4 regions of the Thalassotalea hakodatensis genome follow, and region 2 is predicted to be linked to each of the others. Evidence: predicted binding sites of a transcription regulator. Region 2 holds the regulator's gene; each other region holds the start of a gene.

Region 1 (4,226 bases), 1.3 Mb from region 2:
TCAATTACTTACAAAGTAATCATGGCATTTTAACCGATACTTCTGGCATGTTAACTAACGATTATTTCATCAACTTACTTGACATGAATACCAAATGGCAGAAATCAGAAGAATATAACCTGTATAAAGGTATTGATCGAAAATCAGGTAAAGAACGCTGGTCTGCAACACGTTGTGACTTAGTTTTTGCCTCTAACTCTGAATTAAGAGCAATAGCGGAAGTTTATGCCTGTGACGATGCCAAAGAAAAATTTGTTGAAGACTTTATAGCCGCTTGGACTAAAGTGATGATGCTAGATCGTTTTGATGTTAAGTAATCTGAGCTCGGGTTAAGTAAGCTTTAAAGAGTCTTATGATACAAACAAGGGTTATGCCGTTCATAAAAAACATAACCCTTGTATATCACTTTACTGTTTACTGTCTATATTACATATCAACACATGTGACCTTAGTCTTATATTATCTTTAATATTAATGCGGTTAATTGGTAGGCAACGCTAATTCAAATTGATATTGCTGATTTACCTTTGGTTCAATATCTTTTAAACCAATATGAACCCCTAACAATCTAACAGGTTTCCCTTCACCTCTTGATAATGCTTCTTTTAGTAATAATATAAATGACGCTGAATCAATATCTTGATGTTGTATTTCTTTGGTAGTTTGATGAAAATCGTTAAACTTAACTTTTACACCAAGCTTACTGATCCCACGTTCAACGGTATATGATTTTGAACGTGTTAATAACTCGGGTATTAATGACTGCAACATATAATCAGTTAATTCATCAAGCTCATTTTTATCTTTAGAGAACGTGTGTTCAACACCAACTGATTTTCTCACTCTGGTAACCTCTACCGCTCTATTATCTATGCCATGACATTTTTGCCATAAAGAAGCGCCTAATTTACCGAATGTTTTCATCAAAACAGTTTGTGAGCTTTGCCTAACATCCGCTCCCGTATGTAAGCCATGCTGTTGAAGTTTATTAAACGTGACTTTTCCAACACCAGGTATTTTATTCAGTGGCATACTTTCAATAAACGCCATAACGCTGTCTGGCGCAATAACACATTGACCATTTGGTTTATGTTGATCTGATGCTATTTTGGCAAGAAACTTTAGTGGCGCGATACCAGCCGAGGCAGTTAACTGTAACTCATCAAAGATAACTTTTCTGATATCTTGCGCGATTAACGTTGCAGAACCGGAAAATAATGGGCAGTCAGTTACATCTAAATAGGCCTCATCGAGTGATAATGGTTCTATTTTTGATGTATAGCGTTGAAATATCTCATGAAGCCTTGAACTCGTTTCTTTATACACCGACATTCTACCCGGCACTATTAATAATTCAGGGCATTTTCTTAACGCAACACTATTTGCCATGGCTGAACGTACGCCATACTTTCTTGCAATATAATTACACGTCGATAAAACCCCTCTGGTATTTCCAGGACCGCCAACGGCAACTGGCTTACCTTGCAGCTCAGGATTATCTCGTATTTCAACTGACACGTAAAAAGCATCCATATCTATATGGATTATTTTACGTTTTGCATTAGGCATAATTACGTTTGTCATACGGCATTTATATTCAAAGCGAATGAGAGACTCAAACAAGCAAAATAAACTGTATATAAAAACAGTATTTCATATTTTATGGGTTATCGCAAGCTCATGGAGTGGAGCATGCTCAACAGTTGACACGTAAATGATACCAATTCGCATAAATATTCAGTCATTCAGCGAGAGTTAAACGCTTTAGAGGCACGGCGTTGATTGCAGAGAATGGTTATTCAGGAGAACGTCTCCTGCGTTCTCTAATAAGCTACATTCTTGTAGCGTCCTTTTCAAAATCAACAACACAGGCTATGAAGCGTTTAAACTCGCCCTTTGGGCTGACGAATCCCCAAAAAATGACAGGCACAACATTTTATGATCTTATTAGTTCGCCAAAACAAAAATAAGAGTAAAATGCTATGCCTGAATCCTTACTTTGCCATAACTTCTTTGATAAGTCCTTATCGAATTTCAATCAAGCGAGAATGAAGACACTTAAAGCATGCTCTGAAGCACTTATAGCGTCTGATAGATTAACCTTAACAAGTTTGGGGCGTTACTTAGCTGGGCGTGCGAACATTAAGCATAAAATAAAAAGGGTTGATCGTTTTCTTAATAACGAGCATTTGTTTAACCAACAAGTTGAAATATACGCTTCGTTGGCCAAACCAATCATTAGCAACTTGCCTTATTTAGCCATTGCAGTGGACTGGAGTGGTTGTTGTCGTTCAGATTACCACCTGCTTAGAGCGAGTTTACTCGTTGACGGCCGTTCTTTAGTGCTTTACAACATGGTTGTTGAATTAAAAGATTTTGATACGCCAGAAACCAATGCCAGATTTTTAGACAACCTCCTTCAAGTTATTGGTGAACACCGGTCCGTTTATATTTTGTCAGATGGTGGTTTTCTTACTCCTTGGTATACTAAAGTCCGTTCATTAGGATGGCACTTTATTGGCCGTCTCAGAGGCACGATGACATGTAAGTTAGAAGGTAAAAATACTTGGGAAAAACTCCCTGCCTTTCATCAGGGAGCGAGCTGTCAACCAACTCGACTTGGCAAAGCGAGGGTTACTCAACACAGTCCAACAGCATGTGATGCATTTCTCCATTTGTACAAAGGAAAATACAAAGGACGAAAAGGGAATAGCCGTTTTACTAAAGATACTCGCATGTATCGACGGCATGCTCATGAGCCATGGTTACTCGCAACATCAGATAATACACTCACTAGTGATCAAGTAATTAAGTTGTACAGTAAAAGGATGCAAATTGAGCAAAACTTTCGCGATGACAAAAGCCAACAATATGGCTTTTCGTGGCGGTTTAGTAAAACACAAGGCGTAAGGCGAATGAGTGCCTTGTGCTTAATTGCATGTTTAGCCAGTCTATTACTTTGGTTTGTTGGCTTTGAAGCGGAGCAGCGCAATTGGCAAATAATGTTTCAGGCTAATACGATAAAACACCGCAGAGTTCTATCGTTTCTTACATTGGCGAAGCAAGTAATTCGGCATAGACTCCACAAAATTAAAAATCACTATCTACAGAAAAGTCGAGAAAACTTTTTAGCTTATTATCAAATATGTTCAGTTATATAAAAATGGGGATCCGTCAGCCCTTTGGGAGCGTGTTAGAGGCGCGATAATTGCGCAAAACGTGTTTGATGTAGAAACAACTATATCTGCACACGTTTCGTTTATTCTCCCACCTCTGACATCGCTCTGAACTGACTTAATCTTTATGCGAATTGGTATGAATTGAGTTATGAAACTAAAAGGAAAAAAATAGCGGCTTTCAGCCGCTATTTTTATATATTTTTGATATCTATTTTATGTTCTGCTTTGATAGCAGCTTTACGCTCTTTCTCTTGACGTTTTTCACAAGGATCATCACAATCACATGCTTTATCGATACCTAGGGTACCCAGGCCCCCACAACTACCTGCAAGTGACTTTTGCTGAAAAATATAGCCTACAGCCATTGCTACAACTATCAGTAGAAAAAAGCCAAAGGTCACTAAAAATATTGCCATTATTACAGCCCTTATATTCAGCCATTACTATTTCAAATACGGCATAAATTCTACCGTAATTTGCTCGATAAAGCCATTTTCTGATTTGCTGATCAAGTAAGCAGCTATCTGATGTGTTTCTGCAAACTCAAACGCTTTTTCAGGACCCATTAACATCATGGCGGTAGATAGACCGTCAGCTGTCATTGAAGATGGATGAATTACCGTCACTGACACTAGAGTATGATTTATCGGTTTACCTGTATCAGGATCAATAATATGAGAAAAACGTTGACCCTCTTCTTCAAAATATTTTCGATAGTCTCCTGATGTCGCAATCGCATTATCTTTTGGAATGATAATTTGATGCACAGCTCGCTCAGTTGTGACTGGTTTTTCTATCGCAACCGACCATAATTCACCAGTATGTTTAAAACCTTTTGCACGTAATTCCCCCCCTATTTCTACAAGGTAATTATGAGCACCAACTTCATCTAAATATTCAGCCACTAAGTCAACTGCATACCCCTTGGCAATGGTTGATAGATCAACGTAAAGATCAGGAATACGCTTTGCGAGCATATTGCCTTCAAGTGTTAAGTTATCAATACCAATACGGGCTTTTGCCTGTGCTATTTCATCTTGTGTTGGC
Region 2 (4,226 bases):
CATCCGTTAACGCATTTTGCAGTAAAGCGCGTAAAAATTGACTATTCTACAGGCAAAAAAACACTTACCTTTTACGATATCAACAATAAAAGAATGCCAAATATTCGCGGCGTATTTAAAGAAGTGTATCGTATTGATGATACTGGGTTTGTTGAACAGCTCAATTTTTATGATGCAGATGATAAAGCGATGGAATCGCGTTGGAACATTGCTGAGTATCGCTGGCGCAAACATAACAACTTGGTGATTGAGCAACGATTTAATACTGCAGGCGTAAAACAGCCGTTATCACCTTATTTCCCCTTTAATGACACTGCGATTGAATATGATGATGCTGGCAATCCTTACCGTCATTTTAACCTAGATAAGGCGCTTAATATTGTTAATAACAAAGACGGTATTGCTTATTACGAAGATACATACAATGAGCTGGGTTTGCATATTAAATATGCTTATTATGATCAGAACTACCAATTGACGCTCAATGCATGGGGCTTTGCTTACGCAATAAAACACTATGATAGCCAAGGACAATATACTGGCCGAACAAAATATGACTTGCAAAGCGAAAAGATACCTAATTTACTTCCTAAGGCGGTGCTGAATGATAAAAAAGAGATTGAAGCCATTAAACAAGTATCAATTGATTATCTTAACGCCTTAAAACAATTAGACCCTAAGTTAATGAAATCAGTCATGCACCCTGACTTGTCAAAACATACGGTACCACCGTTTCCTGCCCCAAATGGTGAAGTTTCTTTGCGTGAAACGACTTATCAACGGATGATTGAACATGCAACTTACTGGAACCGAAGCGGTATACGCTTTCCGCCTATTATGACGAATCAAGTCACTGTATTAGATCAACACAACAATATAGCCACGGTGAAAATGGTTTCAGATAACTGGATTGAGTACCTGCATTTAGTTAAATTGAAGGGTAAATGGCAAATTAAGAATTTGTTGTGGGATTATAATCGTTAATCATGTAAAGGTCTGTTGCTCTTCGTGTTTCGTTCGAACAAAATTTAATTTCGGAAGATCAACAGACTCAAGGAATCACTGTGCGAAAAATAAAGAGTAAAGTAACAGCGGGTGTGATTAGCATCTTGTTAATAGTTATGGGATATAACATCAGTCAACAATATAGGCAGGAATACACCTCTAGTTATATTGATCAAACCATTTATTCTGAAACACTTGATGAACATAGAAAAGTTTTTATTCGTTTACCTAAAACGTATGATCAGAACAAACAGTATCCGCTCATTATAAGATCAGACGGGAATTTTAATTTAAAACGTTGGGATGAGTCGTTGCATTCATTAAGTGAACAGCAATTAGCTGAAGATACAATTCTAGTCTCAATACCTAATCTATTTTGGCAAGATACCCGCAACCGTGATTTAGTCCCCCCTTATGCAAGAAAGGATGTGAATATAGAAGCTCGTCCAGCTACAGAAAATAACCCAGAAATCTTTGGCAAAGCAGATTTGTTTTTAGCCTTTATTGAAAAAGAACTCATACCGCATATTGAAAAACAATTTAATGTTAATCAAAACCGAATATTAAGCGGCTTCTCAGCGGGCGGAAGTTTCGTGTTATACACCCTGGTAAACAAACCAGAGCTATTTACTGGCTATTTTGCCTTCAGCCCCGCAGCTTGGTATGACGACTCCGTGGTGGTAAAACAATTTAGTAAACATTTAGCTAACACGTCAGGGAAGCCGCTGTTTTTATATTTAAGCTTAGGCGCCAAAGAGAATGATATTATAACTGGTTCATTTGAAGGGCTACTTGAAGCGTTAAAAACAAAGGCTCCTAAAAATTTGTATTGGCAATCTAGCTATAGTGCTGATGCTGGCCATGCGGACAACCCATTTATTTCAGTACCGAAAGCGTTAAAAGCATACGATAACTTTGTTGAAAGTTTAAAAAATTAAAAGTTTTAATCACACAGTTGCGATTATTTACAGGCTGTATATACTAACAGTGAAGCTGTCCATATATACAGGGAATAACCGTGAGCGAGTTTAAGCCATTAACTAACAGACAAGAACAAATTTTTGATCTGATTAAAGAGAAAATATCAGAAACTGGTATGCCGCCTACCCGTGCAGAAATAGCGACCTTTTTTGGTTTTAAATCTGCTAACGCTGCAGAAGAGCACTTAAAGGCGCTTGCTAAAAAAGGTTACATTGAAATGTTACCAGGTACCTCTCGTGGTATTAGGTTAGCTGACGATTTTGTTGAGGAACAAGGTTTACCTTTAATAGGTAGAGTAGCCGCAGGCGAACCTATTCTTGCACAAGAGCATGTTGAAGAAAGGTACCAAATTGATGGTAGTTTGTTTCACCCTGCAGCAGATTACTTATTACGAGTGAACGGCGAAAGCATGAAAGACATTGGTATCTTCGACGGTGATTTGCTTGCCGTTCATCAAACGACTGATGTACAAAATGGTCAGGTTGTTGTGGCCAGAGTTGAAGATGATGTAACGGTGAAGCGTTTGAAGCGAGATGGTAATGTTGTATACCTTCATGCTGAGAACGAAGACTTCTCACCGATAAAAGTCGATTTAACCAGCCAACATTTCAATATTGAAGGTTTGGCGGTAGGTGTAATTCGATCTGCCGATTGGATGTAAATAATTGTATTGCTGGTAAACAGGTATTATCGCTTTTTCTGGGGAATAACACCTGTTTTTCATTCTCTTGATTAAAAATCAACCTTTAATTGCTAAATCTTCATATTAACCAGTGCTCACTACCAAATAACCCTGTGTATAAGTGCTTTTCTGTTTAAATAATCGCCATCTATAATAAAGCGAAGAAAAAACTTTTTTAGAGTAAATGCTTAAAAAGTATACATTTGCGCTATGCCCTGTGTAATGCACCCTCCAGTCGTTTAGAGTTTATACTCAATTGTATTTATTATCTTTTTATTGCTTATGTCGATCAAATTAAAAATTGACCCAGATCAAATATTAAGTAATTCTAGAACAGAAAGTAAACAACACTAATAATAAGGCGAACTTTCACCTGTTTAAAAAATCGCCATAAAAAATAACAATAAAATCGCATCAAAAACATAAGTAAATAAGAGCTAAGTAATACTAAAGTACTTTGTTTTTGACTTAGAAAGGGTATAAGGAGATGTCGAGTGAAAAGACGTAACCTAGGTTGGCTGTTATCTGGAATTTTATTTCCCGGTATGGCTTGGGCTGATTCAACGTTAAACATGACCCCTGGGGTCACAGAGATAAGTAACGAAGTATACGGACTACACATGTATGCTTTGTATATTTGTACGGGGATAGGTGTTGTTGTATTTGGCGCCATGATCTGGTCAATGATTTTCCATCGAAAGTCGAAAGGCTTTAAACCTGCAACGTTCCATGAAAGCACTAAGGTTGAAGTGTTATGGACAGTAATTCCTATTATCATTTTGATCGCAATGGCATGGCCAGCAACCAATACGTTAATCGCGATGGAAAATAATGATAATTCTGATTTAACCATTCAAGTGACTGGGTCTCAGTGGAAATGGCATTATAAGTATTTTGATCAAGACATTGAATTCTACTCTGTATTATCCACTCCGCGTGAACAGTTCGATAACAGAGCGGGCTTAGGTGACGTAAAAGGCGAAAATTATCTTTTAGAAGTTGATAAACACTTGGTAATTCCAGCCAATAAAAAAGTACGTTTTCTGATCACGTCTGATGATGTAATTCACTCTTGGTGGGTACCGGCATTTGCTGTTAAACAGGATGCCAATCCGGGTTTTATCAACGAAGCATGGGCAAACGTACCTGAACCCGGTATTTATCGCGGGCAATGTGCCGAGTTATGCGGTAAAGATCATGGTTATATGCCTGTGGTTGTTGAAGTAAAAACAGAGCAAGATTACCTTGCTTGGGTTGAAGAACAAAATCGCCTGAAAGAAGAAGCAAAAGCTGCTGAAGCGGCGTCATTAAATGCATCATTGTCGATGGATGAATTAATGACCTTGGGTGAAACTACATACACCGCTTATTGTGCAGCATGTCATCAACCAAATGGTTTAGGATTACCACCAGCATTCCCAGCATTAAAAGATAGTGCTATCGCGAAAGGCGATGTAAATGCGCACATTGATATTGTGTTTAATGGTAAAGCAGGAACTGGTATGCAAGGTTATGGTAAGCAGCTGAGTTTGAAAGAAATAGCTGCGGTAGTAACTTA
Region 3 (4,226 bases), 1.8 Mb from region 2:
TTTATTTTTTTCACGCAGTGCTTTAGCGACAGTTTCCATCTGCCAGTAAGATGAGAATAACACTAACGTTGCCATATCTTGGGCAATCAGTTCTGGTAGCCTTCGAATTAATTCATCGGTAAAGCGTTCATCACTTGGCTCGTATTCAGTATCAATTATTTTCAATTGTGCGCACTGTTGATAATCAAAAGGCGAGTCCACCTTTTGATACTGGGTACCATCAGTATTACTTAGGCCTACTTGTCGGCGGAAATGATCAAATGAATTTAACGCCATTATGGTTGCAGAGCAAAGTACAGCTCCTTCACATTTAGACCATAACTTATCTTCCAAGGTAAAGCCTACTTCAATGGGGGATGCTGCTAATAAGTAATCAAGTTTTTTATGTTCAGTTAATTCACACCAACGAGCAACCGGTGCTGCTTTCTCACTATCAACTTTTGCATACATAGCCCATAAGGCATGAAAGTTTTCTAGTCGCTGACTTAAAAAACCATACTCTGATAATAGAGGTTCGGCTAAATAACTTGCTACTTCACCGTCTTTTACCGCTTCCATTAACAGAAAATATAATTTATTCGCGTGGTTTAAACATTTTTTACTAAGCTCTTCTAAATCTTCTGCGGGTTGCTTTATAGCCTTAGGCAGCACACCATGTTCAAAACGATAAACGGTATTGTCTTTGTCTGTAGAAAACTTAGTACGCTTATTAGGCACAAAATAGATGCTTTTGTTAGCATCAATGAAGGTAAGAACTTTTTGTAAATCAGTGAGGAGATCTGTGCAGTCATCTGCTAGTTTTAATGACGGTGAAATAGCACTTTGCGACTTGATTAGCTTTGCCATTTTATCCGCTAACTCTTTAAGTTTATCTAGCCATTCTGTTGCACCTTTTAAGGCAATTGCAGCACTGGCGTGATCACGGGTTATTTTCGGTAGGTGGTGCGCTTCGTCAATAATATAATAAGTATCTTCTGGATCAGGTAAAATTTTACCACCACCCATTTCAAGATCTGCCAAGAGCAAACTGTGGTTAATCACTAACACATCGCTGTTATCCATGGTTTCTCGTGCTTTATGAAACGGACAATGCGTATGATCAGCTACATTTCTTAAACAGCTGTATTTATCAGACTGAATAAGTTGCCAAATATGATGCGGAATAGGATCTGTCCATGAATCTCTATCACCTTGCCAGTGATTTTCCATTAAAGCTTTATGCAATTGTTTTAAAAGTGTTATGTCACGCTCAGAGGGTTTTTCAGCGAAGGTAAAACCGGGCTGTGGGGTGTCTTGCGCGCTTACTGCTGCAGTTAATTTTTGTCGGCATACATAGCGCTGTCGACCTTTTACCAGTGTGAATGAAAAATCAATGCCGCTATGTTGCTTTAAAAAAGGTAAGTCTTTCTCCACTAGTTGTTCTTGCAATGCGACGGTTGCTGTTGAAATACATATTTTTTTGTCTTTCGCTTTAGCCAGTGGAATAGCGCCTAAGGAATACGCAAGTGATTTACCTGTACCAGTACCTGCTTCTATCGCGATTATTTTACGATCTTTGCTGTATTCTCCTGCAAGCGTTTTTGCTATTTCTGCAATTAAAAAGGTTTGTTGTTTTCTAGGATTGAAGTTCTCTAGGTGTTCACCGAATGCTTTGTAAGCTGTTCGTATTGCTTGTTTTATATTATCGGAAAGCATAGAAAGCTTTAACTCCCTGAGACGGTTTATTCTAGCGTCAATTTAATTTACAATGCTGTATATATTACCAGTTCGCTGGTGCGATTGATAACACTTTAAGGATTTTATTTGCTGCAATCGTGTAAAACTATTAAAGGCTTTATTTTGACGAGGCAGGCTTACGACAGTCAAGCAGGTATCGTTTTATCTTACTGGATAAAAAGCAAAGATGGCGTTAGTTGTATCAATATTTATGATGAACAGGCGTTATTTTTTATCGAAAATGAAAACGTTGATAAGTCTCTTGCTCTGCTAAAAGCGGCTGCAATAACGGTTAATAAAATTACTCCGTTAACATTAAAAACCTTTCAACAGCAACAAGTCACGGGGTTCTATTTTAATTCAATGCAGCACTTTTATCGTGCCCGTGAAGTGCTATTAAATCATGATATTAAACGTTATGAAGATGATATTAGGCCAGATGAACGGTATTTGATGGAACGCTTTATTACCGCCAATGTAGAGTTTATATGTCAATCATCAATTGATGAACAGTTAGGTAGTCCTCCTGTATTTACTGGTGTTAAAGCGAGGTCTTTAGTTGAAGGTAAATTACGTTTTCCTGTGTCGTTTTCAGTTGTTTCATTAGATATTGAATGCACGCTAAAAGGTGAATTATTTTCTATAGGTCTTTATTTAGAGTCTGATCAGCAAGAATCAGTGAAAACAGTACTGATGATCGGTGAAAATACTGGTTGTTACTCTAATAAACTCTCTACAGATGAAGCGAGTCATATCTACCCGCAGATTGTCTGGTGCGCAAATGAAAAGGCGTTACTTCAAGCACTTATCCGTTGGTTTCATGAATATGATCCCGATATTGTTATTGGTTGGAATGTTATTAACTTTGATTTTCAAATTTTACAACAACGATTCGACTTATATCGATTAACGTTTTCAATTGGACGAGATGGTAAACAACCACGATGGAGGAAAAATCGCGCAAGTGAGCAGCTTTTTATTGATATTAATGGTCGTGTGATCATAGACGGAATCGATTTACTAAGAACGGCAACGTATTCTTTTAGTAGCTTTTCATTAGATTCCGTGGCAACAGAGTTACTCGGTGTTGGAAAAAAAGTTGAAGATGTTGAAAATCGAGTGGCTGAAATCATTGATAATTTTCATCATGATAAATTAGCCTTAGCAGCCTACAACATGCAAGATTGTGCACTAGTGTTGCAGATATTTGAACATACTGACTTGTTATCGTTTGCTAAACTGCGTGCTGAATTAACTGGCTTATCAATTGACAGAATAGGGGGATCAGTTGCTGCATTTACCAACCTTTATTTGCCTAAGTTACATCGAGCTGGTTATATTGCACCTAATTTAGGCGACGGAATGAAAGGGTTAGTGTCGCCGGGTGGCTTTGTGATGAATTCAATACCTGGACTGTATAAAAACGTATTGGTCCTCGATTTTAAAAGTTTGTATCCCAGTATTATTCGTACCTTTAACATTGATCCCATGGGGATGGTGGAAGGATTACTCGATATTGACCATAGTATAGAAGGTTTTGACGGTGCATATTTTTCCCGAGATAAACACTTTCTGCCCGATATTATTGAAGAATTATGGTCTGAACGTGACAAAGCAAAAGCTGAACATAATGATGCGCTTTCACAAGCGATCAAAATTATTATGAATTCCTTTTACGGTATATTAGGTTCAACCGGTTGTCGATTTTTTGACCCTCGACTCGCAAGTTCTATTACGAAACGTGGTCATGAATTACTAAAAACGACGAAACGTTGGATTGAACAGAGAGGGTTTCAAGTTATATATGGTGATACAGACTCTATTTTTGTCAGTGTACCTGATGATCTTGATCAAGCTGCTTGCAAAGTAAAAGGAGATGAACTTGCTGATTTGATTAATCAACGTTGGCAAGAAGAGCTAACTCGTAAATACAAGATTACCAGCCAATTAGAAATTGAATTTGAAACCCATTTTATTAAATTTTTTATGCCTACGATTAGAGGACAAGAAGTTGGCACTAAAAAGCGATATGCCGGCATTGTAAATAAAAAAGGTACTGAAAGTATTATTTTTAAAGGGTTAGAAAGTGTACGCTCTGACTGGACTCCCCTTGCTAAACAGTTTCAAAAGTCGTTGTATAGTAAAGTGTTTAATGATGAACCCGTTATCGATTATGTTCGCAGTATTGTGCAACAAACCTTAAAAGGTGAGCTGGATCATCTATTGGTATATCGTAAACGTATTCGTCGAAAACTACACTTGTATGTCAAAAATGTGCCACCGCATATAAAAGCGGCACGTGCAGCCGATGAGATAAATAGTCAACAGGGTAGAGCGCTACGATTTCAAAATAAAGGTTGGGTTGAATATGTATTAACCACATCGGGGCCACAAGTTGTTGGCTACGTAAATGCACCAATGGATTATCAGTTGTATATTGATCGTCAATTAGCTGCTGTTGCTGATGCTATTTTGCCGTTTATCGGAGAATCTTTCGATCAAATAGTGGC
Region 4 (4,226 bases), 1.0 Mb from region 2:
ATCATGACCGTAACTGTCATTAAACTTCTTAAAATGATCGATGTCTACCATTGCAACACAGTAGCGTCGCCCTAAGGATAATGCGTACTGATTTAATGCTCTACGGGATGGAATAGTTGTGAGTTCATCGCGATAGGCAAGATAATATGAATCAATGACCACCACCATAATATAGTGCACTAACAACAGTGTAAGTATTGCACTCAAAGGTAAAGTTAATTGTTGATAATACGCTAAACTCGCAACCAGTAAACTTGTGAGTAAAGAAGCGATTAATAAGCTAGGGTATCGCAACGATTGAAACAATATATAGCTACAGGAAAGCAGCAATGGAAGTGTAATCGTTATATGCGCGCTAAGTTGTGCAGGCCAGCCAAGTAGTAAGGTTTGGGCAGTTAAATATTCACCGAATAACAACCAACCTTTTGCCAAAAGAATACAAGAAAAAATAGCAGCTAGGCGCAATCCACCATGGACAGAAATTAAACTACGATCTTTCACATTCACCAAAAAGCTTAAGATGAACATCGCAGATAAAAATATCCACTCTTGGTGTTGAATAAACCAGTCATTACTGACCAATTGTTGTTGAAAGAGTAAATAAACGCTAAGTAAACTAATGATAAGTAAGGTATATCGACTTCTACTAAATTGTGCAGTAAAAATGATACCTACAGCAAATAACCCTAACACAACCTGTTCGATTAGATTTATTTTACTTAACCAATACGATTGACTATAACAAGCAACAACAAAGAATATGCTGACTGCTAGCCCTGTCCATAATGTGGTTTTTATACCTTCAATTTTTTGCAACAACTATACAGCCCTATCATTGTTATTTTTCGACATTTTTTATTTCATTGCACCTCTAGACAAGGTGACAACCGTAAACGCTATTGTATGGTGTGATATAAGCGGCAATCAACTGGTTTTTTCATGAAGTAACTGTGCCTTTAATTTATCTTCTTGGGATAAGTCTACTTGCTCTATCTTGTCGAACCGAGCAGATATTTTATCTGCCGAGGTATGAATTTGTTTAACATCAACTGACGCTTGATCAATATGCCGAGCAAGGTTATTAAAGCGCAGTTTAAATCGGGAAAAGTCAGCAGATAGCTCACCTAGATGTGCTTTAATAATATGCACTTGTTCTCGTGTAGCTTCATCTTTAAGTACCGCTCGGGCTGTAGTTAAAACAGCCATTAGCGTAGTTGGAGAAGTTAACCAAACCCTTTGATTATTCGCATGCTCCACTAAATCAGGAAAATGACGATGTATTTCAGCAAATATCGCTTCTGCAGGAATAAACATAATTGCGCCATCGGCTGTTTCACCATCAATCAAGTACTTACTGCTTATGTCATTAATATGTTTTTTTATATCCGCTTTAAATTGTCTTTCCGCCGCTTTACGAGTCAAGTCGCTGTGATGTATATCAGTCATCACTTTGTAGTTTTCTAATGGGAACTTAGCATCAATAACAACGTTACCTGTTGGTTCTGGTAGCCATAAAATACAATCAGCCACTCGATTATTAGACAAAGTATGTTGTAGGCTAAAATGTTGTTCTGGTAAAACATTACGAATTAACGCACTAAGCTGTACCTCACCAAAGGCACCACGAGAACGCTTGTCAGATAAGACTTCTTGCAGTGATACTACGTTGCTAGATAATTCTGTTATTTTTTTCTGTGCATCATCTATTAATGCTAAACGCTTAACAATATCGCTAAACGTTTTACTGGTTTTTTCAAAGCCATCCGCAAGTCGCTTCTCTACCTGTTCACTGATTTCTTTTAAACGATTATCCGTTGCACCAGTTAACTCTGAAACTTTGTTCGCTATTTTATCACTGGCAATCGTTAATGACTTTGCTTGTTCTTCACGGTTTGATTGATTATGTTTTGCAATAACATCTAGTAATTGCTCAAGAGCAACCGTTTGTGTTTTAGTAAAATCTTGTTGGTGTTTATGCAACATTGATTGCAGCATATGTGCATCATCACGCGCCTGCTGTTGCTGTAATGTTGCCTGTTCAGAAAACAATTGATGTTGTGCAAATTTATGCTCAGAAAATAATTGCTGTTGTTGCTGTATAAGTAATTGCATATGCTGCTGTAATAGCGTTTTTAATTGTTCGCGGCTTGCCTTTCCGTTTATATTCCCAAGCATAATGCCGATCAATAAAGACACGAATAAACAAGAAAAACTAAAGAGCAGTTGAGATGTGGAGAGTTGCTGAAAGAAATCGAGGATAAATGTTAGCATAACACCAATAAACACTGTAAATATGAACAGTCATTTAAGCATAACAAAACACTAATGCCAACCATTAAAAAAAGCGGCAGATTTTACTTGCCGCTTTATCTTAATCATAAACGACAGAAGTATTTATTTCTTCGGTGTTAATGCGTCGTCGAGCTCTTCAATTTTTGCTTGCCAAATGGCTGGTCCAGTAACGTGTGCTGACTCACCTGTAGAGTCAACTGCAACAGTAACGGGCATATCTTCCACATCAAATTCATAGATAGCTTCCATACCTAACTCTTCAAAAGCGACAACTCGCGCTTTTTTAATGGCTTTTGACACTAAATATGCCGCGCCGCCAACAGCCATTAAATAAACCGACTTATGCTGCTTTATGCTTTCTACCGTTGCTGGGCCTCGCTCAGCTTTACCGATAGTACCTAATAAGCCAGTATCAGCTAACATCATTTCGGTAAATTTATCCATGCGTGTTGCCGTTGTTGGGCCAGCAGGACCTACCGCTTCATCACCAATCGCATCAACGGGGCCAACGTAATAGATAAATTTATTAGTGAAATCGACCCCCGCAGGTAAGCCTTCGCCAGAAGCTAATAACTCTTGAATTTTTTTATGTGCCGCATCACGACCCGTTAAAATTTTCCCTGACAGTAATACGGTTTCGCCAGTTTTCCATTCTGCAATATCGGCTTTAGTTAAGCCATTAACATTTACTCGGCGAACATTTTCACCAACTTCCCAGGTAATTTCTGGCCACTCTTCTAATTTAGGTGGTGTTAAATCAGCAGGGCCATTACCGTCTAGATGAAAATGAACATGACGTGTAGCAGCACAATTTGGGATCATCACCACAGGTTTAGACGCAGCATGCGTTGGTACTGAGTTAACCTTAACATCAACAACCGTTGTTAAACCGCCTAAGCCTTGAGCACCAATACCAAGTTTATTGACACGTTCGTAAATTTCTAAACGTAATGCTTCTTCGGCATTTTCTGGCCCACGATCAATTAACTCTTGAATATTAACGGGATCCATTAAACTTTCTTTTGCAAGTACCCCAGCTTTCTCAGCTGTTCCACCCACGCCAATACCGATCATGCCAGGCGGACACCAGCCAGCTCCCATGGTAGGTAATGTTTTAACAACCCAGTCAGCGATAGAATCACTTGGGTTTAACATAGCCATTTTAGTTTTATTTTCACTGCCGCCGCCTTTCGCTGCAATCATCACTTCAACTTCATTACCAGCAACCATGTTAATATGAACAACAGATGGCGTATTATCTTTAGTGTTCTTACGAGCGCCTGCTGGGTCAGCAACAATTGACGCCCTTAAAGGATTATCAGGGTTCAAGTACGCACGACGTGTTCCTTCATCTACCATTTGCTGAATGGTCATATCGGTTTTATCCCATTGCACTTCCATACCGATATTTACAAAACAAGTAACAATACCCGTATCTTGACAAATAGGACGTTTACCATGCGCTGACATACGCGAATTAATGAGTATTTGTGCAATAGCATCTTTAGCTGCTTGGCTTTCTTCTTTGTGGTAAGCCTTTTCTAATGCTTGAACAAAATCTAATGGGTGATAATAAGAGATATATTGCAAAGCATCAGCAATGCTGTCGATCATATCTTGTTGTTTAATAATAGCCATGGTTGCCCTTTAACGATTTTCAGTGTGATCTTTCTACAATAACTATAGCGAAAGTATTGAAAGTTATATTTTTGCCGATATGATACCCTGCTTGAATCGCGCTCGCTAGTAGCGGCGTTTGAATATTTAACGGGTACTCACATTGTCGCAGCATTGTAAAACAATTATCACCGCGAAACCTTTACACTTTGGTCATGCTTATACCCCTGCTGAAGTTTTCACTCCACTTGCCAAACAGCCTTGGGCTATGTGGCTTGACTCTTCAAGTAGAGGGCATATCGATAGCCAATTTGACC

What was found. The regulator LexA, encoded in region 2, represses DNA repair genes until DNA is damaged. The targets are predictions, from matches to a motif close to TACTGTATNNNNATACAGTA.
Region 1: dinB (DNA polymerase IV) is a predicted target of LexA. The motif match lies at 1,632-1,651, and genes of this name have one in related genera.
Region 3: dinG (ATP-dependent DNA helicase DinG) is a predicted target of LexA. The motif match lies at 1,749-1,768, and genes of this name have one in related genera.
Region 4: QUE72_RS05255 (DNA recombination protein RmuC) is a predicted target of LexA. The motif match lies at 2,284-2,303, and genes of this name have one in related genera.

Annotation. Positions count from the first base shown of each region.
Region 1 covers NZ_AP027365.1:3,102,521-3,106,746, forward strand. Annotated here, with positions in the region: gene katG (catalase/peroxidase HPI) at 1-317, shown strand, start outside; gene dinB (DNA polymerase IV) at 481-1,584, opposite strand; gene QUE72_RS13755 (IS4 family transposase) at 1,983-3,161, shown strand; gene nqrM ((Na+)-NQR maturation NqrM) at 3,371-3,595, opposite strand; gene QUE72_RS13765 (FAD:protein FMN transferase) at 3,623-4,226, opposite strand, start outside.
Region 2 covers NZ_AP027365.1:154,345-158,570, forward strand. Annotated here, with positions in the region: gene QUE72_RS00665 (nuclear transport factor 2 family protein) at 1-984, shown strand, start outside; gene QUE72_RS00670 (alpha/beta hydrolase) at 1,122-1,943, shown strand; gene lexA (transcriptional repressor LexA) at 2,024-2,647, shown strand; gene coxB (cytochrome c oxidase subunit II) at 3,214-4,226, shown strand, end outside.
Region 3 covers NZ_AP027365.1:1,952,423-1,956,648, forward strand. Annotated here, with positions in the region: gene dinG (ATP-dependent DNA helicase DinG) at 1-1,695, opposite strand, end outside; gene QUE72_RS08560 (DNA polymerase II) at 1,804-4,226, shown strand, end outside.
Region 4 covers NZ_AP027365.1:1,201,848-1,206,073, reverse strand. Annotated here, with positions in the region: gene QUE72_RS05260 (GGDEF domain-containing protein) at 1-819, opposite strand, end outside; gene QUE72_RS05255 (DNA recombination protein RmuC) at 925-2,271, opposite strand; gene QUE72_RS05250 (fumarate hydratase) at 2,395-3,930, opposite strand; gene pabB (aminodeoxychorismate synthase component I) at 4,073-4,226, shown strand, end outside.